DNA from 4 places in the Arthrobacter citreus genome. Region 1 is predicted to be linked to each of the others. Evidence: riboswitches for the same ligand, from Rfam matches in the RefSeq annotation. Region 1 holds a riboswitch; each other region holds the start of a gene.

The links. Region 1 has a riboswitch for S-adenosylmethionine ahead of AAE021_RS14830 (LLM class flavin-dependent oxidoreductase). Riboswitches for the same ligand answer to the same signal wherever they lie in the genome.
Region 2: linked by a shared signal. The riboswitch ahead of AAE021_RS11940 (ABC transporter substrate-binding protein) and the one ahead of AAE021_RS14830 (LLM class flavin-dependent oxidoreductase) in region 1 are both predicted to bind S-adenosylmethionine.
Region 3: linked by a shared signal. The riboswitch ahead of AAE021_RS00400 (hypothetical protein) and the one ahead of AAE021_RS14830 (LLM class flavin-dependent oxidoreductase) in region 1 are both predicted to bind S-adenosylmethionine.
Region 4: linked by a shared signal. The riboswitch ahead of AAE021_RS06715 (ABC transporter substrate-binding protein) and the one ahead of AAE021_RS14830 (LLM class flavin-dependent oxidoreductase) in region 1 are both predicted to bind S-adenosylmethionine.

The regions. Positions count from the first base shown of each region.
Region 1 covers NZ_CP151657.1:3,220,121-3,227,057, forward strand. Annotated here, with positions in the region: gene AAE021_RS14825 (alpha/beta fold hydrolase) at 1-377, opposite strand, end outside; gene AAE021_RS14830 (LLM class flavin-dependent oxidoreductase) at 519-1,934, opposite strand; SAM riboswitch class IV at 1,971-2,086, opposite strand; gene AAE021_RS14835 (alpha/beta hydrolase) at 2,157-2,930, opposite strand; gene AAE021_RS14840 (ABC transporter ATP-binding protein) at 3,300-4,121, shown strand; gene AAE021_RS14845 (aliphatic sulfonate ABC transporter substrate-binding protein) at 4,250-5,302, shown strand; gene AAE021_RS14850 (ABC transporter permease) at 5,302-6,201, shown strand; gene acs (acetate--CoA ligase) at 6,192-6,937, shown strand, end outside.
Region 2 covers NZ_CP151657.1:2,578,013-2,584,949, forward strand. Annotated here, with positions in the region: gene AAE021_RS11910 (acyl-CoA dehydrogenase family protein) at 1-820, shown strand, start outside; gene AAE021_RS11915 (alcohol dehydrogenase catalytic domain-containing protein) at 849-1,958, shown strand; gene AAE021_RS11920 (excalibur calcium-binding domain-containing protein) at 2,048-2,419, opposite strand; gene AAE021_RS11925 (hypothetical protein) at 2,463-2,777, shown strand; gene AAE021_RS11930 (hypothetical protein) at 3,301-3,663, opposite strand; gene AAE021_RS11935 (hypothetical protein) at 3,777-4,298, shown strand; SAM riboswitch class I at 4,439-4,529, shown strand; gene AAE021_RS11940 (ABC transporter substrate-binding protein) at 4,625-6,304, shown strand; gene AAE021_RS11945 (ABC transporter permease) at 6,307-6,937, shown strand, end outside.
Region 3 covers NZ_CP151657.1:85,272-92,208, reverse strand. Annotated here, with positions in the region: gene AAE021_RS00420 (ATP-dependent DNA ligase) at 1-441, opposite strand, end outside; gene AAE021_RS00415 (RBBP9/YdeN family alpha/beta hydrolase) at 452-1,003, opposite strand; gene AAE021_RS00410 (LLM class flavin-dependent oxidoreductase) at 1,101-2,120, shown strand; gene AAE021_RS00405 (NAD(P)-dependent alcohol dehydrogenase) at 2,205-3,251, opposite strand; SAM riboswitch class IV at 3,390-3,526, shown strand; gene AAE021_RS00400 (hypothetical protein) at 3,542-3,928, shown strand; gene AAE021_RS00395 (tyrosine-protein phosphatase) at 3,882-4,619, opposite strand; gene AAE021_RS00390 (MerR family transcriptional regulator) at 4,723-5,535, shown strand; gene AAE021_RS00385 (3-hydroxyacyl-CoA dehydrogenase family protein) at 5,537-6,385, opposite strand; gene AAE021_RS00380 (enoyl-CoA hydratase/isomerase family protein) at 6,382-6,937, opposite strand, start outside.
Region 4 covers NZ_CP151657.1:1,466,662-1,473,598, forward strand. Annotated here, with positions in the region: gene AAE021_RS06705 (ABC transporter permease) at 1-532, opposite strand, end outside; gene AAE021_RS06710 (ABC transporter permease) at 529-1,563, opposite strand; gene AAE021_RS06715 (ABC transporter substrate-binding protein) at 1,560-3,200, opposite strand; SAM riboswitch class IV at 3,511-3,628, opposite strand; gene AAE021_RS06720 (ABC-F family ATP-binding cassette domain-containing protein) at 3,820-5,412, opposite strand; gene AAE021_RS06725 (SMP-30/gluconolactonase/LRE family protein) at 5,637-6,458, shown strand; gene AAE021_RS06730 (carbohydrate ABC transporter permease) at 6,464-6,937, opposite strand, start outside.

The sequences.
Region 1 (6,937 bases):
GCTGGTTCCAGCGCCACCACCCGGGTGATGACCGCTGACTCCTCTGCTGCGCGCAGCGCGAGGAAGGCGCCGGAGCCAAACCCGTACAGGCTGGCGGAACCACCGGCCACCTGCACCACGGCCAGCAGGTCATCGACGTCGGACTCCTCCGTGTACTCCTCGCCCGTCCCGCTCTCGCCGGTGCCCCTCCGGTCATAGGTGTACACGGTGTGGTTCTCCGACAGCAGGTCGGCCAGGACCTGAGTGCTGGAGCTGCTCCGGTCAGCCATGAGCGGGTCGACAATCACAAGCGGCGGACCGGATCCCTGCCGGGACCAGGCGATGCGGGTTCCGTCGGCGGAGAGAGCGGTTCCGGAGGCGCTGGGCGGGTGTTCCATGGCAGGCTCCTGCTCACATGGGGAAGAGGCGCCGGATGTGCGCCACCTTTCCAAACTAGGAGCGGGCCACGGGAGGGTCAACGCTCCGGCCCGTAATCCGGACCCGCGCCGGCGTACTGCCAGGGAACAGGGTTGGTGAGGTCAACGCACTGCGGGGCTCAGCCGGTACGAGGCGCCGCGGTGCTCCGCCGGCAGCTTGTCCCCCCGGCCGAAGAGTTTCTCGCGGAGGGTTCCGGGCGTGTACTCGGTCCGGTACGCGCCGCGCTGCTGCAGTTCGGGCACCACAAACTCGACGATGTCCTCAAACGTGCCCGGTGTGACCGCATAGGCCAGGTTGAAACCGTCGACGTCGGTTTCCTCCACCCAGCGGATCATTTCCTCGGCGATTTCCGCGCCTGAGCCGACCATCCGCGGCCCCAATCCACCGATGCCCACGGAATCGGCGATGTCGCGCACCGTCCAGGGTTCGCCGTCGTCCTTCGGTTTCTGGAAGTTGCCGGCCGCTGACTGGATGGCGTTGGATTTCACGTTGCCCAGCGGTTCGTCGAGGTTGTAGGTGGACAGGTCCACGCCCATCCACCCGGACATCAGTGCCAGCGCGCCCTCGTGGCTGGCGTACTGCTGGTAGTCCTCGTGTTTGGCGGCGGCTTCCTCGGCGGTGGCGGCGGTAATGACCGTCATCAGCGTGTAAATGCGGATGGAGTGCCGGTCCCGGCCCGCGGCCTCGGCGGCGTCGCGGATCCTGGTGACCGTGGCCTTGAGCTTTTCCTTGGTGGGCGCTCCGACAAAAACCGCCTCCGCATTTTCGGCGGCGAAAGCCACACCGCGCGGCGAGGCACCGGCCTGGTAGATCACCGGGGTGCGCTGCGGCGACGGCTCGCTGATGTGGATGCCGGGGACGGTGAAGTATTTGCCCTCGTGGTTGATGTCGTGGACCTTTGCCGGGTCGGTGAAAACGCCGGTTTCGCGGTTGCGGACGACGGCGCCGTCCTCCCAGGAGCCTTCGAGCAGTTTGTAGATGACCTCGAGGTATTCATCCGCATGGTTGTAGCGCTCATCGTGTTCCAGCTGGTCTGCAGCGCCAAGGTTCCGCGCGGCGGAGGGCAGGTAGCCGGTGACGACGTTCCAGCCCACGCGTCCGTTGGTGAGATGGTCCAGCGTGGAGAGCCTGCGCGCAAACGGATACGGATGCTCATACGCGGTGCCCGCTGTGACACCAAAACCGAGGTGTTCGGTGACCAGGGCCATCGCGGACACCAACAGCAGCGGATCATTCACCGGAACCTGGGTGCCCTGCCGCAGCGTGGCCTCGTTGGAACTGCCGTACACGTCATACGTGCCCAGGACATCGGCCAGGAAAATGCCGTCAAACAGGCCCTTCTCGCAGGTTTTCGCCAAATGGGCCCAGTAGCGCAGATCGGTGTAGTCCGAGGACCGGTCCTCCGGATGGCGCCACAGTCCCGGAGACTGGTGGCCCACGCAGTTCATGTCAAAAGCGTTGAAGCGGATCTGCCGCCGGCCGGTCTCTGTGGTCAAGGGGGTGTCCTGTTCGGACATATGGGTGCACCTTTCGCAACGGGACGCACCAGGGGAGCGCCGTACTTGCCGTCCGCGGGCGCGGTACGGCCGGATCCTCATCTGGGGCACCCCGCTACGGAGAAGAGGGTTGCCGCCCAACCAGCCAGAGCTTCGCGTTGGGACTCATGATCCTTCGGCTCCAGTATCAGCACAGCTGCGGAGCGCAGGGAAGTCGATGACCAAATATGAACCCGCCGGACGCTAGGCCAAAAACCCGTTAATGGCTTCAGCCAGCACCTGGTCCTGAACTCCGTGCCACCCGCCCTCGAGCACCTGCAGCCGGGCATCGGCCAGCGCTTCAGCGGTTTCCCGCGCCCATTCGTGCAGCCGCGGGTCACTTCCGCCGCTGACCAGCACCAGAACCGGGACCCGGATGCCGCCCAGGCTGCCCGGGTCCGCCTCCGCATTCAGGGTCAGGTCATAGGCAATCGTGTGGGCAGCCGGAGCAAACACCTCCACGTCCGACGCCTGAACCATTTCCTCCGGAACACCAATGGAGCGCTGGAACAGCCGCACGGCCTCGGCGCGTTCCCCCGCATTCACCAGGTCCTGCAGCTGGCCGCGGATGTCCGGGGTGTCCTCCACGCGGCCAGACAACGGAGGTTCCAGGGCCACCACACCGGTTACGGCGGGGGAATCCGCTGCGGTCATAAGCGCCAGCACCGCCCCGGATGAAAACCCATACAGGTCCGCCTCGCCGCCGGCCGCTTCGATGACGGCCAGGAGGTCTTCAACTTCCCGGCCCGGCTCGTAGTCCGCACTGTCACCGCTTTCGCCTTTACCCCGCCGGTCATACGTGTAGACCGTCCGGGTTGGAGCCAGCAGCTCCGCCAGGCCTGCGGCTACGGAGGTCCGGCGATCCATCAGAACCGGATCAACGATGACCAGCGGCGGCCCGGATCCCCGGCGTTCCCAGGCAATAGGCGTGCCGTCCGCAGACTGCACCTTTCCCGACGCTGACGCTGACGCGGCCATGACTGCCTCCCTGCGTGGACGACGGCAGGCTCCCGCCGCACCGTTTCCCTGGAGCCTAGGATCCACTCCTCCACAGGGTCAACGCCCGACCGCAAATCCGGAAAACAACGCAACTCCGGTTGCCTGCCGCCCACGACCAGCGGCGCGAAATATTACGCGGAGGACTTGCCCGTTTCACGAATGGCGCGTTTAGTAGCACTTGACCATCCCGAGCGGCTGAGAGACCTGGATCAGTGAAGCCGCAGCAACCCTGGTTGCCGTACCTCCTCCTTGAGGAACGGCAATATCGAGGACAACACCGCAGGAGGCCGTAACCGGCCCAAGGCGTTTTCCGTAGGGTGCTACTGCCAGGACCGATGGAGAGTTAACATGACCGCCTTGGCTTCAAAGTCCCCTGCCGCCGCGCCGCCCGCTGCGCCGGCCGGCTCCGCCCTTCCCGTCACGTTTTCCGAGCTGGGCCGCAGCTTTGGCTCCGGTCCGGCGGCACACCATGTGCTGCGTGACATCAGCTTCGAGGTCCGCCCCGGCGAGGTCCTGGCCATTCTGGGGTCCAGCGGCTGCGGAAAGTCCACGCTGCTGCGCGCCGCAGCAGGGCTGGACGCCGCCAGCACCGGGGAAGTCCTGATCAACGGCACTGCTGTCCGCGGGATTGACGACCGCTGCGCCGTCGCCTTCCAGGAACCGAGGCTGCTGCCGTGGCAGACCCTGCAGGCCAACATTGCCATGGGCCTGCCCAAGAGCATGAGCGCCAAGCACGGCAAGGCCAAAGTGGCCGAGCTGCTGGAACTGGTGGAACTGACGGCCTTCGCCAAACACCGCCCGCGCGCCGTTTCCGGCGGCATGGCCCAGCGTGCGTCCCTTGCCCGCGCCCTGGCACGAACCCCCGGAGTGCTGCTGCTCGATGAGCCCTTCGGTGCCCTGGACGCCCTCACCCGGCTCAAGATGCAGGACCTGCTGCTCTCGGTGCACCGGGCCACCCCCACCACCGTGCTGCTGGTCACGCACGACGTGGACGAGGCCCTCCAGCTGGCGGACCGCATCATCATTCTCGGCAAAGAGCCCGGGAAACACGGAGCCACCATCACTGACGTCATCACCGTCCCCGGCGCCCGGCCCCGCGACCGTTCCTCGGCCGAGCTGGCCCGAATGCGCGGCGAGCTCCTGGCCCGCCTCGGCGTCGACCGCCACTAACAGCGGCACCGCCGGCTTCCCGGCAGCTCTTTCCCAACAGCGCCTCCGGTTGCGTTCCCTTGACGCTTCCCCACCCCTTCCGTGCCGTTTGCCGCACGGCCCCTCTCCTCCACCAGAAAGAAATCCCCATGAACAGCCGTTCCTTCACCACCTCGGTTCCCTCCCCGCTCAAGGCCCTCGCCGCAGCTGCGGCCGCCGCCTCCCTGCTGCTGACCGGCTGCGTGGCCGGCGAGGACAGTGAATCCGCCGCGAACGCCGGCGCCGCCGACGGCGGAACCCTCACCCTGGACTTCGCGACCTACAACCCGCTCAGCCTGATCATCAAGGACCAGGGCTGGCTGGAGGAGACCCTCGCCGAGGACGGCGTCACCGTGGAATGGGTGCAGTCGGCCGGTTCCAACAAGGCGAACGAAAACCTGCGGTCCGGCGCCGTGGACATCGGGTCAACGGCCGGGTCCGCAGCCCTGCTCAACCGTGCCAACGGCTCCCCGATCAAGGCCATCGACGTCTTCTCCCAGCCGGAGTGGTCCGCGCTGGTGGTTGGCGCGGATTCGGAGATCACCTCCGTGGCGGACCTCAAGGGCAAGTCCGTGGCAGCCACGAAGGGCACGGACCCCTACTTCTTCCTGGTGCAGGCACTGGATGAGGCCGGGCTGAGCCTCTCGGACGTCACCGTGGAGCAGCTGCAACACGCTGACGGGCGGACGGCACTGGAAAACGGGTCCGTGGACGCGTGGGCCGGCCTGGATCCGATCATGGCCGGCGCGGAACAAAGCGGAGCCAAGCTGATCTACCGGAATTTGGACTTCAACACCTACGGCATCCTGGCCGCCAACGAGGACTTCCTTGAAGCGGATCCCGAGCAGGCCCAGGCCGTGGTCAACGCCTACGAGAAGGCCCGGGCCTGGGCCGCGGAAAACCCGGACGAAACCGCGCGGATCCTGGCCGACGTCGCCGGCCTGGACCCGGCCGTGGCGCAGACCGTGGTGCTCGAACGCAGCAACCTCGACGTGGACCCGGCCCCGGGCGATGCGCAGCGCAGCGTACTGGAGAAGATCGGGCCCACGCTCGTGGAAACCGGAGACGTCGCGGATCAGGCCAAGATCGACACCGCCCTGGAGAGCCTGTTTGACGACTCCTTCGTCCGCAGCGCCGCACCGGATGCGGTCAAGGAGTCCTGATGCCGAATATCGGAAACCCGTACCTCTCGGGAAACAGTGTTGTTCCCACATCCCGGGCCGGCCTGGCCGCCACCGGAGCGGCAGGAACCGGGCCGGCACCCGCTCCCGGCGGGCCGCAGCGGGACGCCGCAGCAGCCGGCGCGCTGTCCCGCCGCTGGGTGCGGCTTTCGCTGGGCCTCGTGGTTCCCGCCGTCCTGCTCGCGGCCTGGCAGCTGAGCACGGCCGCCGGCGTTTTCACAGCAGTTCAGCTGCCCTCCCCCACAGCCGTTTACACCGCGGCCATCGACCTCTTGGACCGCGGCCAGCTTGGCCTGCACATTGCCATTTCCACTCAGCGGGTGCTCATCGGCTTTGCTATCGGCGCCCTGCTGGGGCTGGCACTGGGTGCCCTGCTGGGCCTGTCCCGGCTGGCGGACATCCTGTTGGGTCCGGCCATCGGCGCGCTGCGCGCCGTACCGTCCCTGGCCTGGGTGCCGCTGCTGATCCTGTGGCTGAAGATTGGCGAGGACTCAAAAATCACTTTGATCGCCATCGGCGCGTTCTTTCCGGTGTTCACCACCGTGTCCCTGGCCCTGCGCCACGTGGACCGGAACCTGGTCGAAGCCGCCCGCGCCTTTGGCCTCAACGGGCTGAAGCTGCTCAGGACGGTGCAGCTGCCCGCCGTCGTCCCGGCTGTCTTCTCCGGCCTGCGGCTGGCGCTGGCCCAGGCTTGGCTGTTCCTGGTTGCCGCTGAACTTATTGCCTCGTCCATGGGCCTGGGCTTCCTGTTGATCGATTCGCAGAACAACGGACGCACCGACCGCCTGCTGCTGGCCATCGTGCTGCTGGCCGTCATCGGCAAACTGACCGATGCCATCCTCGGCGTGGCCGAAAAATGGGCGGTGGCAAAATGGGCCTGACATCCACGGTTACCGCGGACCCCATCACCGAAGCCGAGCGCATCGCGTTTTGGGAAGCCGCAGCCGGGCGGCTCCAGTGGGAGCAGCCGTGGCACACCGCGCACACGTTTACTCCCCCGCAGCGCCTCAGCGGACCGGAAATCCCCGAGGCCGACGCCGACTACAGCATCCCCGCCATTGAATGGTTCACCGGCGGCACCCTCAACGTGGCAGTGAACTGCGTGGACCGGCACGTGGCTGCCGGCCGCGGCGACAAAGTGGCACTTCACTTCGAGGGCGAACCCGGAGACCGCCGCACCGTCACCTATGCCGATCTGCAGCGGGACGTTTGCCGCGCCGCGAACGCTCTGCTGGCGCTGGGCATTGGCCGGGGTGACCGCGTGGTGATTTACCTGCCGGTGATCGTGGAAACCATTGTCATCACGCTGGCCTGCGCCCGGATTGGCGCCGTGCATTCGCTGGTGTTCGGCGGTTTCTCCGCCGAGGCGCTGAAGTTCCGGGTCGAGGACACGGGCGCCAAGCTGCTGGTCACCACCGACGGCCAGTTCCGCCGCGGCGCCGCAGTGCCGGTCAAGGACAACGCCGACACCGCGGTGTCCGGAACCAACGCCATCGAGCACGTGCTGGTGGTCCGCCGCACCGGATCCGCGATCAGCTGGACCGAGGGCCGCGACCTCTGGTGGCACGAGACCGTGGACACCGCCGCGGACCTGCACGAACCGGAAGCCTTCGACGC
Region 2 (6,937 bases), 640 kb from region 1:
CGAGCTGCGGCTGCAGGCCTTTTCGGTCACCGAGGACGCCGGCTCGGACACCATGCGGATCACGACAAGCGCCACCAAACAGGGCGGGCACTATGTGATTAACGGACACAAGACGTGGACCAGCCGGATAGCGGAATCTGATCTTGCACTGGTGCTGGCCCGGACCGGGCCGACGCCGCCGGGCAGCACCGAAGGGCTCTCGCTTTTCCTGCTGGACCTGCGCGAGATCCGCCGGGACCAGCCGGAGGCGCTGGTTGTCAGCCCGGTTCGAACCATGTTTAACTACGCCACCAACCAGGTCACCTACAAGCAGGTCAAAGTGCCGGCCAGCGCGCTGATCGGCGAGGAAGGCAACGGTTTCCGGTACGTTCTGGACGGGTGGAACGCCGAACGCATCCTGCTGGCGTCCGAGGCCATTGGAGACGGTTACTGGTTTGTCCACCGCGCCAGCGCCTATGCCGCCGAACGCGTCGTTTTTGACCGGCCGATCGGCAAGAACCAGGGCGTGCAGTTTCCCCTTGCCGACGCCTACATGCATGTGCGCGCCGCTGCCCTCATGCGCGACCGCGCCTCCGCTCTCTTTGACGCCGGCCGGCCCTGCGGAGCGGAGGCAAACATGGCCAAGCTGCTGGCCTCGGAGGCTTCCTGGGAGGCGGCTAACATTGCCCTCGACACCCACGGCGGGTTCGGCTTTGTTGACGAGTACGACGTCGAACGCAAGTTCCGGGAGACCCGCATGTTTTCGGTGGCACCGGTGAACAACAACCTGATTCGAAGTTTTGTGGCCACCAAGCTTCTCGGCCTGCCAAAGTCCTACTGAACTGAATCCCACCCACAAGGAGTAATCAATGAAGATTATCGGAGCAGTCCTTGAAGAAACCGGGCTCCCCCGCCCCTATGCCGAGTCCATGCCGCTGAAGGTGGTGGAGGTGGACCTGGATGACCCGGGGCCCGATGAAGTGTTGATCCGCATTCGTGCGGCCGGCCTGTGTCATTCGGATTTGTCCACCGTGGACGGCAACCGGACCCGGCCCACGCCCATGCTGCTCGGGCATGAGGCCAGCGGCGTCGTCGAAAAGGTGGGTGAAAACGTCACCGACCTGGAAATTGGCCAGCAGGTAACAACTGTTTTCCTGCCCCTCTGCGGCGAGTGCGAGAACTGCCGCACGGATGGAAAGCTACCCTGCACCCCCGGCAGCATTGCCAATAATGCGGGCTATCTGGTGGGCGAGCAGTTCCGGCTGCACCGGGACGGCAAGGACGTGTTCCACCATGTGGGGGTCTCCGGCTTCGCCAGCCATGCGGTGCTGAACCGGCAGTCGGTGGTCCCCGTGGGCGACGACGTTCCGCCGGAGATCGCGGCCGTGCTCGGCTGCGCGGTGCTCACCGGCGGCGGAGCGGTGATCAATGCCGGCCAGCCCAAGGACGGGCAGGCGGTCATGGTGGTTGGCCTCGGCGGGGTCGGCATGGCGGCGCTGCTGACGGCCATCTCCCTGGGCAAGGGCAAGGTCATCGGCGTGGACGCGAACCCGGAGAAACTCATCCGGGCCAAGGAACTGGGTGCCGACGAGGCCTACACTCCCCAGGAGATTGCCGAAAAGGGCATCAAGGCACCGGTGGTGATTGAAGCCGCCGGCCATCCGAAGGCCTTTGAAACAGCGGTTTCAGCCACGTCGGTTGGCGGCACCACCGTCACCGTGGGCCTGCCGTCACCTGATGCGCGGTCCAGCATCGCCCCGCTGGGGCTGACCGCCGAGGCCAGGACCATCATCGGGTCCTATCTCGGCTCCGCGGTGCCGGCGCGCGACATCCCGATTTATGCGCAGATGTGGCGCGACGGAAAGCTGCCCGTGGATGAACTCATTTCCGGGCGGATAAAGCTCAGCGAAATCAATGAATCCCTGGACCTCCTGGCGGACGGCAAGGCCATCCGCCAGGTCATTGTGTTCGAGGAATAAGCAGCCGGCACGGCGGGAGCCCCGGAAGAGATGTATTTCCGGGGCTCCTCATTGTCCGAACGCCCGTGCAGCCCGGTAATCCGCTTTTGCTATTCGCAGCCGACGCCGTCTCCGTCACGGTCGAATTTCGGCTGCCATCCGGGCTGGCCCGCGTATATGGGGGCAGCGCCCGCGGCACGGACAGCGTCGCAGTTCTGGTAATAGACGTCGGCCGGGGCGGGCTCAGGCGCAACGGGCGCAGGCGCGGGTGCTGCCGGGACCGGCGCAGGGGGAATGTACGCCTGCGCGGCCTGCTCATCGGCAAGGCGCTGCGCTTCCACGGCGGCTGCTGCGGCCGCGGCATTCTCATCGGCAATTCGCTGCGCTTCGACAGCCTGGGCCACAGCCAACTCATCTGCGGCCTTCTGGTCTGCAGCCCCCTGACGATTCGCCAGAACCGTTTTCGAGCTGTCCTCGTCCATCCACACCAGGGCGCCGTCATCATCCTCGGTGCAGACGAAAGCGATGGAGACCCCAGACGAGGTGGGCGTCGGCGTACTCGTGGCAGAGGCCGAAGCAGAGGCAGTCTTTGGCACCACCGGCGACGGCGTGGGGGTGGGGGTGGGGCCCGCAGCGGTCCTCACGGTTTCCGTTGTGCCGGCCCCGACGCAGGACTTGCCCGCAACCACTGTGGAAGTTGGCGATGGAGTCGGGGTGGGCGTGGCACTCCTGGTTGCCGACGGCGTCGGGGAGGACTTTGCGGCTGGCTGCGCGTCCTCCGCCCCGCACCCGGTAACAGCCAGGACCGCCACTGTCAGGCCGGCGACCGCCAACCCTTGAGACCGTTGGCGCCGTTCCGACGTCCCGCCGCTGGCTGAAATTGGGCCGGAAAAAGTACGTCGAAAAAGCATGGGTCCCCCAGGAAAATACCCTCATGAAATAGATGCGAATGCATCAGCCATAGAGTAACAGAGGATTCTCTGACAAAAACGTGCACCATTAATGGAACGCTAATTCATCCAGGATTGGGGCCGGAAAGAGTTCCGAAGAAATCCTTTTACAACCGCACCGTCCGGAAACCCACCAATTGGAACCGGCCAATCCTCAGCGAAAAAACCGGCCACTCCACCTTGGGCATGCTGACCGGATCAGCTGGGGCGCTTCGCTCCCTGGCCTGCCGTCTGGCCTCAGCCCGCCTGCGCCGTATTTCGGCTTCCGCCAACCGTTCTTTGTGCACCACGCGGGCCAGTTCTATTGTCATCGCCATCAGCTTCTCCTCCACCGTGAAACTCCACGCTAGGCAAGAAGGAAGGCCGGAAGCAGCGGCGATGCGGACAGTTTCAGTCCGCAGCCGGAACACCGCCTAGAGCTGAGCCGCCACCGCGCCCAGAATCTGTGTCAGATCGGCTTTGCTTTGTCCGTAGTCCAGCAAAGTTGTGGCGACCACCGGGGTGCTGGTGGCCACCACACGGGTGGTCCCGGCGTCCACCGGTTCAAAACTGAGCACAATATCCTGGCCGAAGGACTTCCACGTGGTTCCGGCCGAGAACTCGGCCCGTTCCTGCCATAAACCGGTCAGCGTCATCCGGTCCAGTCCTGCCGCGGCGCGCTCCACGGCCGGCGGAAGCGCGGCCGCGGGGGCCTGCACCAGCAGCTCCCCGCGGGCACGTGCCCGCTTTGCCGTGACTGTGAGACTAAGTGTTTTGGTGTTCCCCCTGATTGCCATGTCTCCGAGAGTAGCCGGAAGTGCCCGTTGGCAGGCCCGGAACAGGCCGCAGCCCTGTCCCGGTATTCACGCTCCCGGGTACCGTCAAAGAACGCTCTTTCCGGAGGTTCTTTATGGACTGGCTGGCCGTTTCCCTTTTTGCCGTCGCGTCACTGATCCTCGGGGCAGCCGCAGGCTGGAGTGTCCGGGCCGGCATTGACCGCCGGGATGAAAACGCAGCCCTGAACGCGCTCATCACGGACCTGCACCTGAAGCGCCCGCTGGCCGCGATCGAACCGCGGCTCATCGACGGAGCCGGCGACGAGGAACGCTGCCGCGCCACGGTGCTGGATGCCAGGGACAGAATCATCGAAACGCTGTCCCACCTGCGCAGCGGCTCCGCCAACACCGAGGTGCTGATGCGAATGTCCGCCGCGTGCACCCGCTACCTGCGGGAATCCTCACGGGCGCCGGAACGCTATCAGTTCGCCCTCATGGAGCTGCGCGGGACCATGGTCGACGGCGTGAAACTGCTCAGCGACGCCCGCCGGCGGGTTCGTTACCGTTCACCCGGCGAGCGCCCGGTGGCGAAACCCGGCCGCCCCAAGCCCGGCCGCCCGGGGTTGGGAAGGGCACCGTCACGGCCGAGCCGCTGACGTTTATGACGCCGTGCTCGACACATTTCCGAAGTAAAACGTCATGCCCCGGCGCATAGGGAAACGCTGCGTCATTGTCTTGCCGGACCGCCATCCCCCGCGCTTCCATGGTGCTGTCCGCTTTTCACCAACGGACACCCAAACCATCCAGAGCGGCTGAGAGACCTGGCTCGTTGACGCCGCAGCAACCACCCTTTTGAGGGCCGGTGCTCATGCCAGGACCGATGGACTCATTTCCCCGTTGGGCCATGGCTGCAGCTCACTGTGCAGCGGCGGCTCCGGCGTGCTCGAATACCGTGTTCCTCGGTGCGACCCGAGAGGATCCCATGCTCGACTCCGCCCGATTCCCCCGCACCTTTGCGAACCGCGCATCCCTTGCCTCCCGCGCCTCAGTCCGGATATCAACGCTGCTGGTGGTGGGTGCGCTGGCTTTGGCCGGCTGCGGATCGGGGGCCAACACGCAGAACGCCGGCGGCACCTCCCCGGCTGCGTCCGGTGAAGCGGTCGACGGCGGCACACTGGTGTACGCGGAGGTCACCCCGATCAACAACTGGCAGACCCAGGCCGCGCGTTTTTACGAGAAGTCCAATGTGCTCAACTCGGTGCTGGACCGGCTGACCTACTTCGACCCGGACAAGGGCGAGCTGGTTCCGTGGATCGCCTCGGCCTTCTCAGCCAACGCCGACAGCACCGAATTCACCTTCACCATCCGCCCCGGCGTCACGTTCAGCGACGGCGCCCCGCTCGACGCCGCCGCGGTGAAAGCAAACCTGGACAGCTTCGGCCTGGGTGTTCCCGCCGCCCAGATCCAGCCGAACGTGGACTTCGCCGGCTACCAAAGCAGCGAAGTGATCGGCTCGGATCAGGTGCTGGTCACGCTGGGCGCCCCGAACTCCAACTTCCTGCGCGCCACCTCCTCCGTCACCGCCGGACTCGTGTCACCGGCCACGCTGCAGAAGGATGCGGCCGGGCAGTCGGCCATCTCGTCCATTGCGGGCTCCGGACCTTTCGTCTACGAATCGGAAAAGCCCGATGAGGAAGTCGTGCTCGCCAAGCGGGACGGCTACGCGTGGGCGCCGGACGGAGCGGAGAACCCGGGCGAGGCGCACCTGGACAAGGTGGTCATCAAGTACCTGCCCGAGGTTGCCCACCGTGCCGGCGCCGTACAGTCCGGACAGGTGGACCTGGTGCGCGGCCTGCAGCCGGTGGACGAGGCGGCGCTGGCTTCCAGCGGAAACCAGGTTCTGGCGGCCGACGGCGTGGACCTCACCGCAAACATGGCTGCTGTGCGGACCGGCAGCGGAAAACTGGCCGATCCGGCCGTGCGGCAGGCCCTGCAGGTCGGCATCGACCGGCAGACCATCAAAGACACGGTGCTGTCCGACAGCTACACCCTGGCCGGGTCCGTCCTGAACCACCAGGCTCCGGGATTCGTGGACCTCAGCGCGGACCTGGCCTACAACCCGGAGAAGGCACGGCAGCTGCTGGACGACGCCGGCTGGAAGGAAGGCAGCGACGGCATCCGGGAGAAGGACGGCGAGAAACTCGAGGTCACCGTCACCAGCTCCAACAACTCAGTGGTGATCAAACCGGCCTTCGAACTGGTCGAGCAGCAGTGGCGGGAGATCGGCGTGCAGCTGAACAACCGCGCCGGAGACAACACCTTCCTCACCACAGCGATGCCCGACCCAAAGGTGGAGTTCTTCGGCACCCGCCAGTTCATCTACGGCGGACTGGGACCCATCTTCGAACCGGCCAACAACACCATGACGCACACCTCGGACCCGGAACTGAATGCCCTGTTCGCCGCCGAGCGCGCCGCCGCCCCGGGACCGGAACGGGACAAGGTCCTGGCCGCGGAACAGCAGGCACTCGTGGTGGACAAGGCCTTGTCCCTGGTGCTCTGGGACGAGGTCCAGGTGTACGGCGCGCACCGCAACACCCACATCGACTTCACCTCCGGCACGGCGCCTATCTTCCAGGGCGCCTGGAAAGCGGACGGCTAACCATGGCCCGCTATCTCCTGAACCGCTTCGGGCAGGCCCTGCTGGTGGTCTGGCTCGCCTACACCCTGATTTTCCTGGCGGTGCAGCTGCTGCCCAGCGATCCGGTCACCATCTTCCTGACCTCCGACTCCGCAGTGGACCAGGCTGCGATCGACACCATGAAAGCCCAGTACGGCTATGACCAGCCGCTGCTGATCCAATATTTGTCGCAGCTGGGTGCCCTGCTGCAGGGCGACGTCGGCTACTCCCTGACCTCGGGCGAAGCGGTGACCGAGCGCATCGGCGGAGCCATCGGTTCCACCCTGGCGCTTGCCGCTTCGGCGCTGGCAGCCGCCGTCGTCATCGCCCTGGCCGTAGTGGCAGCGGCCACTCTGGCGCCGTCGCCGGTGCTGCGCCGCGCGCTGGCCAATCTGCCGCCGCTGTTCTCCGCCGTGCCGGTGTTCTGGCTCGGGCTCGTGCTGCTGGAGCTGCTGTCCATCCGGCTGGGGGTGCTGTCGCTGTTCCCCGACGGGTCCTTCCTCTCTCTTGCCGTGCCGGTGCTGGTGCTGGCCGTGCATGTTTCCGCGCCCATGGCGCAGGTGCTGCTCAAAAGCGTGGAGCAGGTGTACCGGCAGCCGTTCATCGATGTGCTCC
Region 3 (6,937 bases), 750 kb from region 1:
GGCCAGAGCTTCTGCCAGCGCTGCGCGGCGTTCCGCATACGGCCGGTCCAGGTAGCTGTCGTCACCGAGGGCCAGCAGGTCAAAAGCCGCGAAGGCCGCCGGAGTCTGCTCCGCGAGCAGCTTCACCCGGCTGGCCGCGGGATGGATGCGCTGCTGCAGCACTTCGAAGTCCAACCGTTCGCCGGAAGCACTGATCAGGATAATCTCGCCGTCCACCACGCAGCGCTCGGGCAGGTTGTCCTTGAGCGACTGAACGAGCTCGGGAAAGTAGCGGGTCATCGGTTTTTCGTTGCGGCTGCCGATCTCCAGCTCATCCCCGTCCCGGAAGATGATGGAACGGAAACCGTCCCATTTGGGCTCGTAGGAATACTCGCCCTCAGGCAGGGAATTGACGGCTTTGGCCAGCATGGGGGCCACGGGCGGCAGGACCGGAAGTCTCATGCGCCCATTCTTACCCGGGAAACACGGTTGCGCCCAGCCCGGCGGCAAACGCGGTCAGCAAGTTCCGTCCCTGCTGCCAGTCCCCCACGCCGCTCTCATCGTTGATGTGCGCCAGTGCGCCGGCGTCGACCAGTGGAACACCCCACGCTCCGGCCAGCAGCCGCGCTCCCGGCAGGGTGCAGTACGGATCATTTTCGCTGGCCACCAGGAGTCCGGGCACGGGGAGCGGCTGAAGCCTCGGATCCCGGAAGGAACCGGCGGTGTCGGGAAATGCCGGTTCGGCCGGGTCCGGCGGCGCAACCAGCAGTACGCCGCGGGCACCGCCGGGATTGCGCAGCAGCCATTCAGCCGAGGCCAGGCAGCCCAGGCTGTGGGCCACCAGGATGGTGTCGCCGGCGCGGCGGCCGGCGGCGTCGTCGAGCGCGTCCAGCCAATTTTCCAGGTTCGGGTCATCCCAGGACGACGGCGAAATCCGGGACATTTCCGCCGCACCGGCCTGCCACAGGCTTTGCCAGTGTGCGTCATTGGAACCGCCAATGCCGGGGACCATGGTCAGGTGCATGCTGTTTCCGCCTTCCTTCGCCGCGTATCCAGCCGGTGCCGGATCCGGGATGCTTTTTTGGGGAATATCTCTTCGGGAACCGGCGCTGTGCCTGAACATGAAGAACATCGGTTTCCTGTCCTTTGGACATTACCGGGATGTGCAGGGATCCTTTGTCCGCACTGCCCGTGACGCGCTGCTGCAGACCATCGACCTGGCGGTGGCTGCGGAGGACCTCGGAGTCAACGGAGCGTATCTCCGGGTGCACCATTTCGCTCCCCAGTTCGCGGCTCCGTTCCCGCTGCTGTCGGCCATGGCGGCCCGGACCAGCACTCTGGAACTGGGCACCGCGGTGATCGACATGCGGTATGAAAATCCCCTCTACATGGCCGAGGAAGCAGCTGCCGCGGACCTGATCAGCGGCGGGCGGCTGCAGCTGGGCCTGAGCCGGGGATCCCCTGAACCTGCCCTGCGCGGCTATGAGGCCTTCGGTTACGTTCCGGCCGACGGGAACACCGACGCCGATGAGGCCCGCAAACACACCCTCGTATTCCGTGCCGCCATCGCCGGCGCCGGCCTTGCGCCCGCGGATCCGGTGATGACGGGCACCTCCGGAACGCTGTCGGTGGAACCCCAGTCGCCTTCACTTAGCAACCGGATCTGGTGGGGTTCAGGCACGCGGGCCACGGCCAAATGGACGGGGCAGCAGGGCATGAACCTGATGAGCTCAACCTTGCTGACTGAGGACACCGGCGTTCCCTTTGACCAGCTGCAGGCAGAGCAGATAGCCCTGTACCGCTCGGCCTGGGCCGAGTCAGGACACGAGGGCACGCCGCGGGTTTCCGTGAGCCGCAGCGTCATTCCGCTGGTGACGGACGAGGACCGGCGGTACTTCGGGCTCCGCGCCCTGGCCGATACCCGGGACCAGGTGGGCACGCTGGACGGCGGGCTGGCCCGTTTCGGCAAGAGCTACATCGGAGAACCGGACGTCATCGCCGAACAGCTCGCCGGCGACGCCGCGGTCCGGGACGCCGACACCGTGCTGATCACCGTTCCCAATCAGCTGGGCGTGGACTACAACACGCAGCTGCTGGAGAACATCATGAAGCACGTTGCTCCGGCAGCCGGCTGGCGCTAATTGGACGAGCTGGCTGCGGGCCGGGACGACGACGGCGGTGCCCCCTCTCCGGAAGGAGGCACCGCCGTCGGCCCTGCCGGGTTGTTACTTGCCGTGCGGAACCACGACGGCCCGGCCGGCAAGCTGACCGGATTCCAGCTTCCGGTAGGCGTCCAGTGCCTGGTCCATGGTGAACAGCTCCACATCGGGCTTGATCTGACCGGCCCGGTACATGTCGACCACCTCATGCAGGTCCTCGATGGTGCCCCAGTAGGTGTTGGTCAGGGTGGACTCATACGGGGTCTTGAAGAAGTTCCACTCGTAGCCGCCGCCCGCAATGCCGACGACGGTCAGTTTGGACTGCACGGCCATCGAACCAGCGGCAGTGGCGACCGTGGGCGCAATGCCCACAAAGTCGAAGGCTGCGTCCACTCCGCGTCCTCCGGTGATTTCCCGGATGCGCTCGATCTGGCCCTCACCCCCGGGAACAACGATGGCACCGCTGGCTGCGGCTTTGGCCATGGCTTCTTCCTTCATGTCGGTGGCGATCACGGTGGCACCGGTCAGTGCCTTCAGAATCTGTACCGCCATCTGGCCCAGCCCGCCCAAACCGATCACGAGAGCGAACTTACCGCCGCCGTTGAGATGCGGCAGCGCGGTCTTGATCGCGTGGTACGGAGTCAGCGCAGCATCGGAGAGCGGGGCGGCGGCCACGGGATCTGCGTCGCCCAGGGGCACCAGATTGCGGACCGGAACCACCATGTATTCCGCCATGCCTCCGTCGCGGCCCAGGCCCATGCCCAGGTACGGCATCTCGGCTGCGTTCTCGCAGTAGGTGTCCTGGCCGCGGGAGCAGGCCTTGCAGCGGCCGCAGCCCACGGGACCATAGACCAGGTAGGCGGCACCGACCTCGACACCGGTGACGCCCTCGCCCAGTTCCTCCACCCAGCCGGAGTTCTCGTGCCCGAGAATGAACGCCGGCGGAATGGACCCGGGCGCGCCTTCGGCGAAGTCCTTGTAGAGAGCAACATCGGAGTGGCAGGCCCCGGCGCCGGCCACCTTCAGCAGTACTTCTCCGGGACCCGGCACAGGCCGGGGCACGTCCTTGATCTCGGGGAAGGTCTGCCACTTTTCAAAAACAACTGCGCGCATTATTCCAATCCTCTTTCGTCGTGCGGAATGTCCCCCAACCCCAAGTCTATGCGTATGCATGAAGTGCGCGGGGTCACGCACCAAGCGCATGACGACGGCGGTTCCCAGTGTCGCCGTCGTGCGCTAAGGTTGTCTCAGCTTCACGAGAGGTGGCCAACGGCCGGATCAGATCCGGCTCTAAAAGCTCCGACTGGCCTCACACCAACCCCACTGTTCGGCGGGTGGTTCGGATGACGAAGCGGCCTGCAGCCACCCGGCACGGGCAAGGACAAACCGTAAAGGAACACACTGTGAGCATTTCCAGTGACACTTCATGCGTCAGCTTCATCCCCGGCCACAACACCCCTGCCAGCCGCTCCGGCGGTCCGGCGGGGTTTGACGACTGGGTGGATGTCCAGGCCTACGCCGATATCGATCTTGACCTGCTCCAGCTGGTTGTCGACGGCCGGCAGCAGCTGATGTGGTTCCATGACCTGGCCGCCCTGGCACTGGCGCTGGCAGGTTCCGGCGGAGCGGCGCAGTGGTGCGCCCGCTATTCCACGCTCCTGGTTCCGGGCGGCTTCAACAGCCCTGCCCGGCGCTCTTTTTTCTCCTTGGCAGCGCCGGAGGGAGTGCGTCCCTGCCAGCGGGTTAGGGCAGCATCCGGCGTCGAAGCAGCTCCAGCACCCGTGGGCTAAGTCCCGCTGAGAGCAGGTACTGCTCCGCGTCGAACCCGTCCAGCGCGCGGAGCAGTTCCTTCCGGCCTTCGGCCACCCGTTCGCGAAGCTGGTCATCCGTCAGCGGCTTTTCACGCGGGTGCACCTGGGTGGTGTGGAAGGCGTTGATGCCCCGGACGGCCTGCTCATAGTCGTCGGCGATGGCCTCGGGTTCCGCACCGGCCAGCTGCAGCAGCAGCAGCGCGATCAGGCCGGTGCGGTCCCGGCCGGCGGAGCAGTGGATCACCACGGCGCCGTCGCCGGCCTCAGCGATGGAGCGCATCACGGCGGAGATCTTCTCCGGCCAGCGCCGCAGGTTTTCCCGGTAGAAGCGTGGAGAGTCCATGTAGGGACCGGTCAGCGCGGTGAACTCCGGGTCCTTCGCCTCCTGCGTGGGCCGGTTCAGGAACGTGATGCCGGCAACGGCTTCGGGGGAAACCCGCGGATCGGTGTCCCGGCGGCCGATCTCGGGTTCGTTCCGGAGGTCGACGACGGTGCGGACGCCGGCGTCATGCGCCTGCCGCCAGCCGTTCTCAGTCAGCCATTCCGAGCGCCCCATCCGGAAGATCCGGCCCGGGGCCAGAGCCGCGCCGTCGGCAAGGGCAATGCCCCCGAGGTCACGGGCGTTGGCGGCGCCCTCCCACGTCACGGTGCGGTCCACACAGATATCCATGCTTCCAGCCTAGGCCGAACCCGGCCCAGCGATACTTGAGCCTGACAAGCTTGATTCCGAACAGTCTTGACCCTGACACTGTGGCAGACGGGAGAACTGAAGCATGTTATCCATCGGAGCATTCGCGCAGATCGGCCAGGTGACCCACCGCATGCTGCGGCACTGGGACGCCGCCGGCCTGCTCGTTCCCGCCCACGTGGACGAGTTCAGCGGCTACCGCTCCTACGATCCGTCGCAGTTGGAGAGGCTGCACCGGATTGTTGCACTTCGTCAGCTTGGCTTCGGACTGGAAGACACTGCGTCCATGCTCGAGTCCGGTGTCAACGCGGAGCGCCTCGCCCTTCTGCTGCGGATTCGCCGCGCCGAGGTGGAGGAGGAACAGCGGACAGCTGCCGCCAGGCTCATCGACGTGGAACGCAGGCTCCACCTCATTGAAAAGGAACATGCCATGTCACAGATCGAAGTCATCCAGAAGTCCCTGCCCGCCCTCCGGCTCGCCGCCCGCACCGCGGTGGTGTCCGAGCAGCCCGAGGTCCCCGGCGTCGTCGGCCCACTCTTTGACGCCGTTGCCGCCGCACTGGGGCCCACCGGTGCGCCGCTGGACACTCCGGTGGCACAGTACGACGCGGGCGAAGACGGCCTGCGGATCCTCGCCGGATATGCCTATACCGGAGAAGTGCCGGACGGCGTGGAAGCGGTCCAGCTGCCGGCCGTCGAGACAGCCCTGTGCGGTGTGCATCTGGGGTCCATGGAACGCATAGCCGAGAGCTGGCAGGCCGTGCACGCTGAGATTTTCGCCCGCGGGTTCACCCCGTCTGGTCCCTGCCGGGAGCTGTACGTGCGGGCGGTGTCCGAGGACCAGTCGGATTGGGTGACCGAGCTGCAGCAGCCGGTCACGCGCGCCCAGCTCAGCTAGCTCACTGCCAGTCGAAAAAACCCTTGCCGGATTTGCGGCCGAGTTCGCCGCGGGCCACCTTGTCCCGCAGGATCTGCGGCGGCTCGAACCGGGGGCCGAGGGTGGAGGCGAGATACTCCGCGATGCCCAGGCGCACGTCCAGGCCCACAATGTCGGTGGTCCGCAGCGGTCCGGTGGGGTGCCTGTAGCCCAGCACCATGGCGGCGTCGATGTCCTCGGCAGACGCGACGCCGTCCTCCACCATCCGCATGGCCTCCAGCGCGATGGTCACCCCCAGCCGGGAACTGGCGAAGCCCGGAGCGTCCTGCACGACGACGGGCGTCTTGCCCAGCTCCCGAACCCAGGTGGAGGCGGCGTCGGCCAGTTCCACGGAGGTCTGCGGCCCGAGCACCACCTCGATCAGTTCGGAAGCCGGGACCGGATTGAAGAAGTGCAGTCCGCAGAACCGTTCCGGGCGCCGCAGTTTACCGGCGAGTTCGGCGATGGACAGCGAGGAGGTGTTCGAGGCCAGCCAGGCGCCGGGGGCCACCTGGTACTCCACGGCTGTCAGCGCCTCGGCCTTGAGGCTGAAATCCTCGGGCACGGCCTCCACCACGAGGTCACAGCCGGCAAAGTCAGCGTAGTCCGTGGAGACGGACAGGCGGGCCGTAAGGTCCGCCAGGGATTCGGCAACCGTTCCCCGGTCCACGCTTTTGGCCAGGTTGCCGGCGACGCGCTCAAAGGCGGCGGCAGCGGCGTCGTCGTCGCGCTCCACCACCGTCACCCGCGAACCGGCCGTGCAGAAGGCATGGGCGATGCCCGCCCCCATGCGTCCGCCGCCGAGCACTCCCACCCTGGAGGGAACTGTCATGGCTTGTTTTTCCGCTCGAGGAAGGCTGACATGCGGTCGAACTTGGCGGCGGATTCGAAGAGGATTCCCTGGGCCAGGGTGTCGATCATGGGATGGGCCTCCGCCGGTGCCGCAAACACGGCTTTCGTGATCCGTACCGCCAGTGGATCCTGGCGGGCGATGCGGTCGGCCAGGGCATGGGCGGCGTCGAGCAGGTGCTCCGGGTCTGCAAGTTCCGTGACCAGGCGCACGGCCAGTGCCTCGTCGCCGGTGAGGATCCGGCCGGCCAGCAGGATTTCCTTGGCCAGCGGCTCGCCCACCAGTTCCTTCAGCCGCCACGTGGCGCCGGCGGCGGCCATGATGCCCAGCGATGTTTCCGGGTTGCCGATTTTCAGCCGCGGGGTGCCGATCCGAAAGTCCGCGGCGAAGGCCAGTTCCGCTCCCCCGCCCAGGGCGTAGCCGTCCAGGGCAGCGATTACGGGCATGGGCAGCTTGGCTATGCGGGCGAAAACGCTGGAATTGATTCCGCGCAGGGCGTCGTCACGGCGGCGTTCGCGCAGCTGGGCGATGTCA
Region 4 (6,937 bases), 1.8 Mb from region 1:
TCAGTACCTCTGAGCGCATCAGGCGGGTAAAAGTGGCCACTGAAGCAATGCCGACGGCGATCGCGGCATTCAGGGTGCCGAACCCCAGCGCCACCACCACCATCATGGAGAGCAGCAGCCCGGGAATGGACAGCAGGACATCGACAATGCGGCTGACCACCGTGTCCACCCAGGACCCGAAGTATGCCGCGACGAGTCCCAGCACCGATCCGGCTCCCAGCCCAATGGCCACGGCAATGAGGGATGCGCCGATGGTTTGGGCGGCTCCGTGAATGACCCGGGCGAGCAGGTCACGGCCGAGGTAGTCGGTGCCAAAAGGATGCGCCGGCGTGGGCGCCAGCAGGGTGTTTCCCTGGGAGGCCTCCAGCGGATCGAACCGGGTCAGCAGCTGCGGAGCCGCTATGGCTGCCAGCAGGAGCAGCAGGAAGCACAGCGCCAGCCAGTCTCCCGGCGTCGTCGTCCGGGCTTTATTGAGGATCCGTTCCTTGCGGGTTGACGGCGGGGCAGCCGGTTTTGTCGGTGGCGGAGTCATCGGACCAGAGCCTCCGATGCCGTTGACGGCCGCTCGATTGCCGGCGCAGTGGCAGGCGGAAAACCGGAGGATCGCCGTCTCTCGTTCCGCCGGCGGGCCATCCGCGGATCAAGGGCCGGATAGAGCAGATCGGTGAGGAGATTGATGGTGGTGAACACAACGGCCACCAGCATGACCACAGCCTGCACCACCGGGCCGTCCTGGGCCCGGACGGCCTGCTCCGTCACGAAGCCCAGTCCCGACCGGTTGAACACGGCCTCGGCAATGACTGAACCGGCCAGCAGTTCGCCGACGGTAAGCCCAAACAGGGTGAGCGCAGGAATCGAGGCATTGCGCAGAACGTGGGAACTGAAGATCCGGCTCTCGGGCACCCCTTTGGCGCGCAGGACGGTGACGAAAGGATCGCCATAGGCTTTGCGCAGCCCGCGGATGAGCACCTGGGTGATGGGTGCGCTGACACCGAACGCCAGCGTCACCGCGGGCAGGAGCAGCGACTTGGCGCCCTCATCGCGGATGGAGGAGAACCAGCCGAGCTGATAGGCAAACACCTGCAGCAGCAGCAGGCCGGCCAGAAAGCTCGGCGTGGACAGGGACAGCACCGGGAAGGCGCCGGCCAGCCGGCGGACCGCTTTCCATGGCGCCAGAACGGCGGTGGCGGCAATCAGGAGGGAGAGGGCCAGGGCAAGGACCAGGGCCGCTGCGGCCAGTGCCACCGTCTCGCCCAGTCCCTGGGTGATCAAATCCGCGACCGGCCTGCCCGTGGCGAGCGAGAAGCCCAGGTCCCCCTGGAACAGGCGGGTCACCGAAATCCAAAACTGTTCCAGCGCACTCCGGTCCAGGTTGTAGTAGGCGGTAATGGCAGCAGCCTGTTCCTCCGGAATGGGGTTCAGCGGGTTGTTGATGCGGCTGCCGATGGGGTCGCCCGGCAGAGCGAAGAGGATGAAGTACACGAAGACGTAGGTCAGCGCGACTACTAGGAGAGACTGCCCGATGCGGGCGGCGATGAAAGCGGGGCCGGACACGTTCCTCATTTGGTTTCCGTCCAGGTCTCGTAAAAGGACGGGCGCGCCTCCGCACCGAAGGACAACCCGTGGAGGGTGGGCTGCAGTGCGAAAACCTGGGAGTCATCGAGAATGGGCAGCGCATATGCGGAATCGATGATGTGGTCCTGGATTTTGCCGATGATCCCGCTGCGGACAGCGGTGTCCGTGGCCGTCAGCTGCTCGGCCAGCAGGGCGTCCAGTACGGCGTCGGGCTGCTGCAGGTTGAAGGCGTTGAGGTACTCGCTGGAATAGTTGACGGTGAGTCGGATCGGATCCGCTTCCGGCCAGCCGTTGCGGCGTGCGCCCACTGCCGGGTCGGCCAGCACGGTGGAGTAGTTGGCGTAGTCCGTTTCCTTAATCTCCAGGTTGACGCCCAATTGCTTGAGTTGCCACTGGATCAGCTGGAACAGGGGTTTGGACGTGCTGTCGTAAACGTCAACGTAGGTGAGGATGTGCAGCTTCTCTCCGTCGCGGGTGCGGAACCCGTCCGCATCCCGTCCGGTCCAGCCGGCGTCGTCCAGCAGTTGGTTGGATTTGTCCGGGTCAAACGCCAGCTTTTCCGATTCGTCCTTGTACCCCAGGGACCCGGGAGTGAGGATGCTGGTGGCCTTGTTCCAGTTCTCCGTATAGAGGTCGGAAATGATCTGGTCCCGGTCGATTCCGTGCTGGAGCGCCTGGCGCACCCGCACATCATCCAGGAACGGCGCGGACTGCCGCAGATCCCAGACGTTGGAGTTGCCCACGCCCTGAACACTGACCACTTCGAGTCCGGCCGCGGTCAGGGTCTTCTCCTCGCTCGGCTGGATGTAACGGATCAGGTCCGCCTCGCCGGCACGCAGCGAGCCAAGCCGCACGCTGTCTTCGGTCACCGGAATGATGGTGATGCGGTCCAGATATGCCTCGCCCTGGTTCTCCAGGCCGGGCGGGGCCCATGCATATCCGTCCCGCCGGGCCAAGACGATTTCCTCGCCGTACTTTTCGGATTCCACAGTGAAGGGGCCGCTGCCGATGATGCCGGTCAACTGGGACTGGGCTTCAATCGGTGCGTTGATCGTTTCATCAGCGACCAGGCTGGTCCGCCAGAATGACAGCACGTTAAGGAAGGGGGCGTGCGGGGCCGTAAGCTGCACCGTAACGGTCCGGGACGCGTCGTCGGCCGTTACCGCCGACACTTTGGGGAACCAGTTATTGGCCGGGATGCCCTTTTCGCTGTCCCCCGCGGCCTGCCAGTCCAGATTGCGCTTGACCGCCTGGGCGTCCAGGACCTGGCCGTTACTGAAGGTAACGCCCTCCCGGATCACGAACGTGTAAGTGAGTCCGTCATCGCTGACGGTCCATTCCTCGGCGATCCACGGTTTCAGCTCCAGTGTTTCGGGGTCCCGGTAGATCAACCGGTCCGTGATGTTCTGGATGTAGGCGCTGTCCTGCCAGGTGCCGCTGCTCTGGAGCTGCGTGTTGGAGGAGAGTTCGGCGTCGAGGTAGACCACCTCGCCACCGTGCTTGTCGCTGGATTCGGAGGCGTTGCCCGGTTGGCTGCAGCCGGATGCGAGGACCGCGGTCAGCACGGACAGGATCAGCAGGGGTACAGCGCGGACGGGCACCGGATGTTTGCGGGTGAGTTTCATGGCGCTACTTTCTCGAGGGAGGGGCCGAAAGCAGATTCCGGCCGGCAGAGACGGGTGGCCCGTGGGCAGGGCAAAGCACGGGTAGGGGAAGGCGCAGGCAGGGAAAAGCGCAGGGCAGGGAAAAGCACGGCGGTGGCGAAGGTGTGCGGCCGGGCATCGCGGCCGGGCACATCGCAGCCGGGCAGGGGAAGCCGGGCAGGGGAAGCCTAACGGCTTGGTTCGAAACCTAGCTGGTGGAGCGGGGACATCGATTCATCGGGCGTGCCTCTACGGGTCATGGCGCCCCGGGGGCGCTGCCGGGGCAGCGGAGACGCCGTACTTGCCGGGCCGGGCAGGTGCCCGCCGGCCGAATCATCACCTGGAGCACCCCGCTACGACGAGAGGGTTGCTGTCCAGCCGGCCAGGGCCGATGGCTGGAACTCTTGATTGCTGACTCCATGCTAGGGCAGGAGGAAGGTTTGTGCGCAGAGGACGTCGTGTGGGGTAAGTCCCCGTCATATGACGCTGTTGCGGCCATATGACGGCACACGCAGGTAACACTGCGTAAGGCGCCGGACGGGGTAAAACGGAGCCGGCACGCCGCCGGTCCGGGCCTACTGCAGCCGGACCGGCGGGTGTATTACGCGACCCTGAGGTCGATCTCACCGGGAGCGGCGCCGTCTGCGCCAAACACCAGGTGCCGGTTGGCGATCTTGTCGGTGAAGAACCGGTCGTGGCTGACCACCACCACGGCACCGGGGAAATGCAGCAGCGCCCGTTCCATCACCTGCGTGCTGGAGAGGTCCAAGTGATTGGTGGGCTCATCGAGGAGCAGCACCGAGGCGCCGGAGAGCAGGCACTGGGCCATCGCCACACGCGCTTTCTGCCCGCCGGACAGGTTGCCGATCTTCTGCTTCAGGTCCGCTTCGGAGAACTGGAACATGGTCAGGAACCGGTTGACCGATTTCTTAGTGGCGGTCAGGGCCAGGGAATTCGGCATGGCGTTGACCGCATGGGTGACGGTGTCGGCGTCGTCGAGCTCTGCCAGGACCTGGTTGTAGGAGACCATCCTGGCCCCGTTCGCCCAGGCGACCTTGCCGGCGTCGGCCTTCTCCTCACCGGTCAGAACCCGCAGCAGTGTGGTTTTTCCGCTGCCGTTGGAGCCGAGCACCACCAGGCGGTCGCCGCGCCGGATCTCGAAGCTCAGTCCGCTGAACAGGGTCTTGTCCCCGTAGGACTTTTCCAGGGACTCCACCCGGCACAGGTTGTCCTTCACATGCAGTCCGCCGTAGATCTCGGTGATGATCTGGTCCACGGGCCGCGGGGCACGGGCCTTCTTGATCTTGGCGAGCTTGCCGTCCAGTGCTCCGCTGCCGGCCTTGGCGGCTTCACGCCGGTCCGAGATGCCCTCGGCCTCAAAGGCCAGCAGCTCGGACTCATGCACAAACTGGGACTCCAGCGCCTTGAGCCGGAACTGCTTCTGGATCACGTATTCGGCAAAGTTCCCGGGGTATTCATGCAGGTGGTAGTTCTCCACCTCGATGATCCGGGTGACCACGGCGTCCAGGAACTTCCGGTCGTGGGAGACGATGACGGCGGCGCCCCGGAAGTCGCGGAACCAGCCTTCCAGCCACTCGACGCCGGCAACGTCGAGATAGTTGGTGGGCTCATCCAGGAGCAGCACATCCGGTGCCTCGAGCAGGATTTTCGCCAGGGCCGCACGGTTGCGCCAGCCGCCGGAGAGGGCATCGATGGGGCAGGTGCGGTGTGCGTCGCTGAACCCCAGAGTGGTCAGCGCGGCGTCGATCCGGCGCGGATAGTCCCATCCGTCGAGGCGGTCCATGGCCTCGAACAGTTCAGCCTGGCGGCCAATGAGCTTATCCATGACCTTGGGGGCGGGGTCGGTTCCGAGAGTCTCGTCGATGGCGGCAAGCTCCGCTTCAACGGCCTTGATTTCCACGAACAGGGCATCCAGCACTTCGGTGATGGTGGACTCACCGTTCAGCTCCGAGAACTGCGAAAAGTAACCGATCTTCAGTCCCTGGTCCACGGAAACGGTGCCGGAGTCCGGCTCTATCTGTTCCAGGATCAGCTTCAGCAGCGTGGACTTGCCTGAACCGTTCTTGCCAATGAGGCCAACCCGGTCCTTCGGCTCAAGGCGGAAGAAAGCCTCGCGCAGGATCTGGGTTTTGTCGTAGCCAACGTTGACGTCCTGCAGCCGGATCAGGCTCATACGGGGAGTGTCCTTTCGGGAATGAAGCTGGTGCCCGGCACCGGCGGTCCGGAGGGACCGGCCGGCAGTATTACGCCCGTTGACCAGCCACTCATCTTATCCGGTGCGGCTGAGCGCTGATTCCGGTAAGTGCGCTGACCCTGTTCCGGGGCGCGGCCGGGGTTGCATACTGAGAACCAGCTCCAATTTTCAACCGCCCTTCCGCACTGAAAGAGGTGTTCACCATGGCTGAAGCGACAACGCTGGCGTCCGGGCTGGGCATGGGGGAATCAGCCCGCTGGCACGGAAACGAGCTGTGGTTTGCTGACTGGATTGCCGGCACCATCTCCGCCCTGGACGCGGACGGAAACGTACGGCGGGTCAGCTCAGTGCCGTCCTTCCCCATCAGCTTTGACTGGCTTCCGGACGGGCGCATGGCGGTCGTTTCCGGCGCCGAGGGCTCCGTCCTGCTCGAAGTCCCGCATGCGGGCCTGGTTCCCGTTGCTGACCTGCGCGGCATTTCCGAATTCCCCTGGAACGAAATTGCCGTGCATCCCTCCGGGAACATTTACGTCAACGGCATTGGCTACGACTACTCCGGCGATATGCAGGACAGCGGTGTGATCGCGCTGATCCGTCAGGACGGGTCAACGCAAAAAGTGGCCGACGGACTGGCGTTCCCCAACGGCATGCTGGTGTCCGGCGACGGTGCCACGCTTGTGGTGGCGGAATCCAACGCCGGGCGTCTCACCTCCTTCCGGATCCGGGATGACGGCGGGCTGGAACCGGAAGGAGTGTGGGCATCAGTGGAGGGCAGCGCGCCGGACGGCATCTGCTGGGACGGCAGCGGCGGCATCTGGTTTGCCGAGGTGCCGGGCGAACGCTGTGTGCGGGTCCGGCAGGGCGGCGAGGTCCTGCAAACAGTGCAGCTGGAGCATGGGTGCTTCTCCTGCGCGGCTGGCGGCGACGACGGCGGCCTCCTGTTCATGATGACGGCGCAGTGGCCCGAGGCGATGGATCCTGCTGCGGACAACACCGGCCGGGTCATGGGCCTGCGGGTGAAGTAGGACTCCTACTTCACGGCTCCCGCGGTAAGCCCCGCCACAAAGCTGCGCTGCAGCAGGAGGAACCCCACCACAATCGGAATGCTGACCACCAGGGATGCGGCCATGATCTGGTTCCAGTACACATTTGTTTGCGTGGAGTACAGCTGCAGGCCCACGGCAAGTGTCCGGTTGGCGTCCGTCGTCATGACCGAGGCAAACAGCACCTCGCCCCAGGACGTCATGAAGGCATAGATGGCGACGGCGATCAGCCCCGGGCGGGCGGCTGGAAGCACCACGCGCATCAAGGCGCCCATTGGCCCGCAGCCGTCAACCTTCGCCGCCTCATCCAGCTCCTGCGGAATACCGTCAAAATATCCCGCGAGCATCCAGATGGCGAACGGAAGCGAGAACGTGAGATAGGTGATGATCAGTCCCCCGCGGGTCCCCACCAGCTGAATGCCCAGAACCGAATTGATGTTCACAAAAATGAGAAACAACGG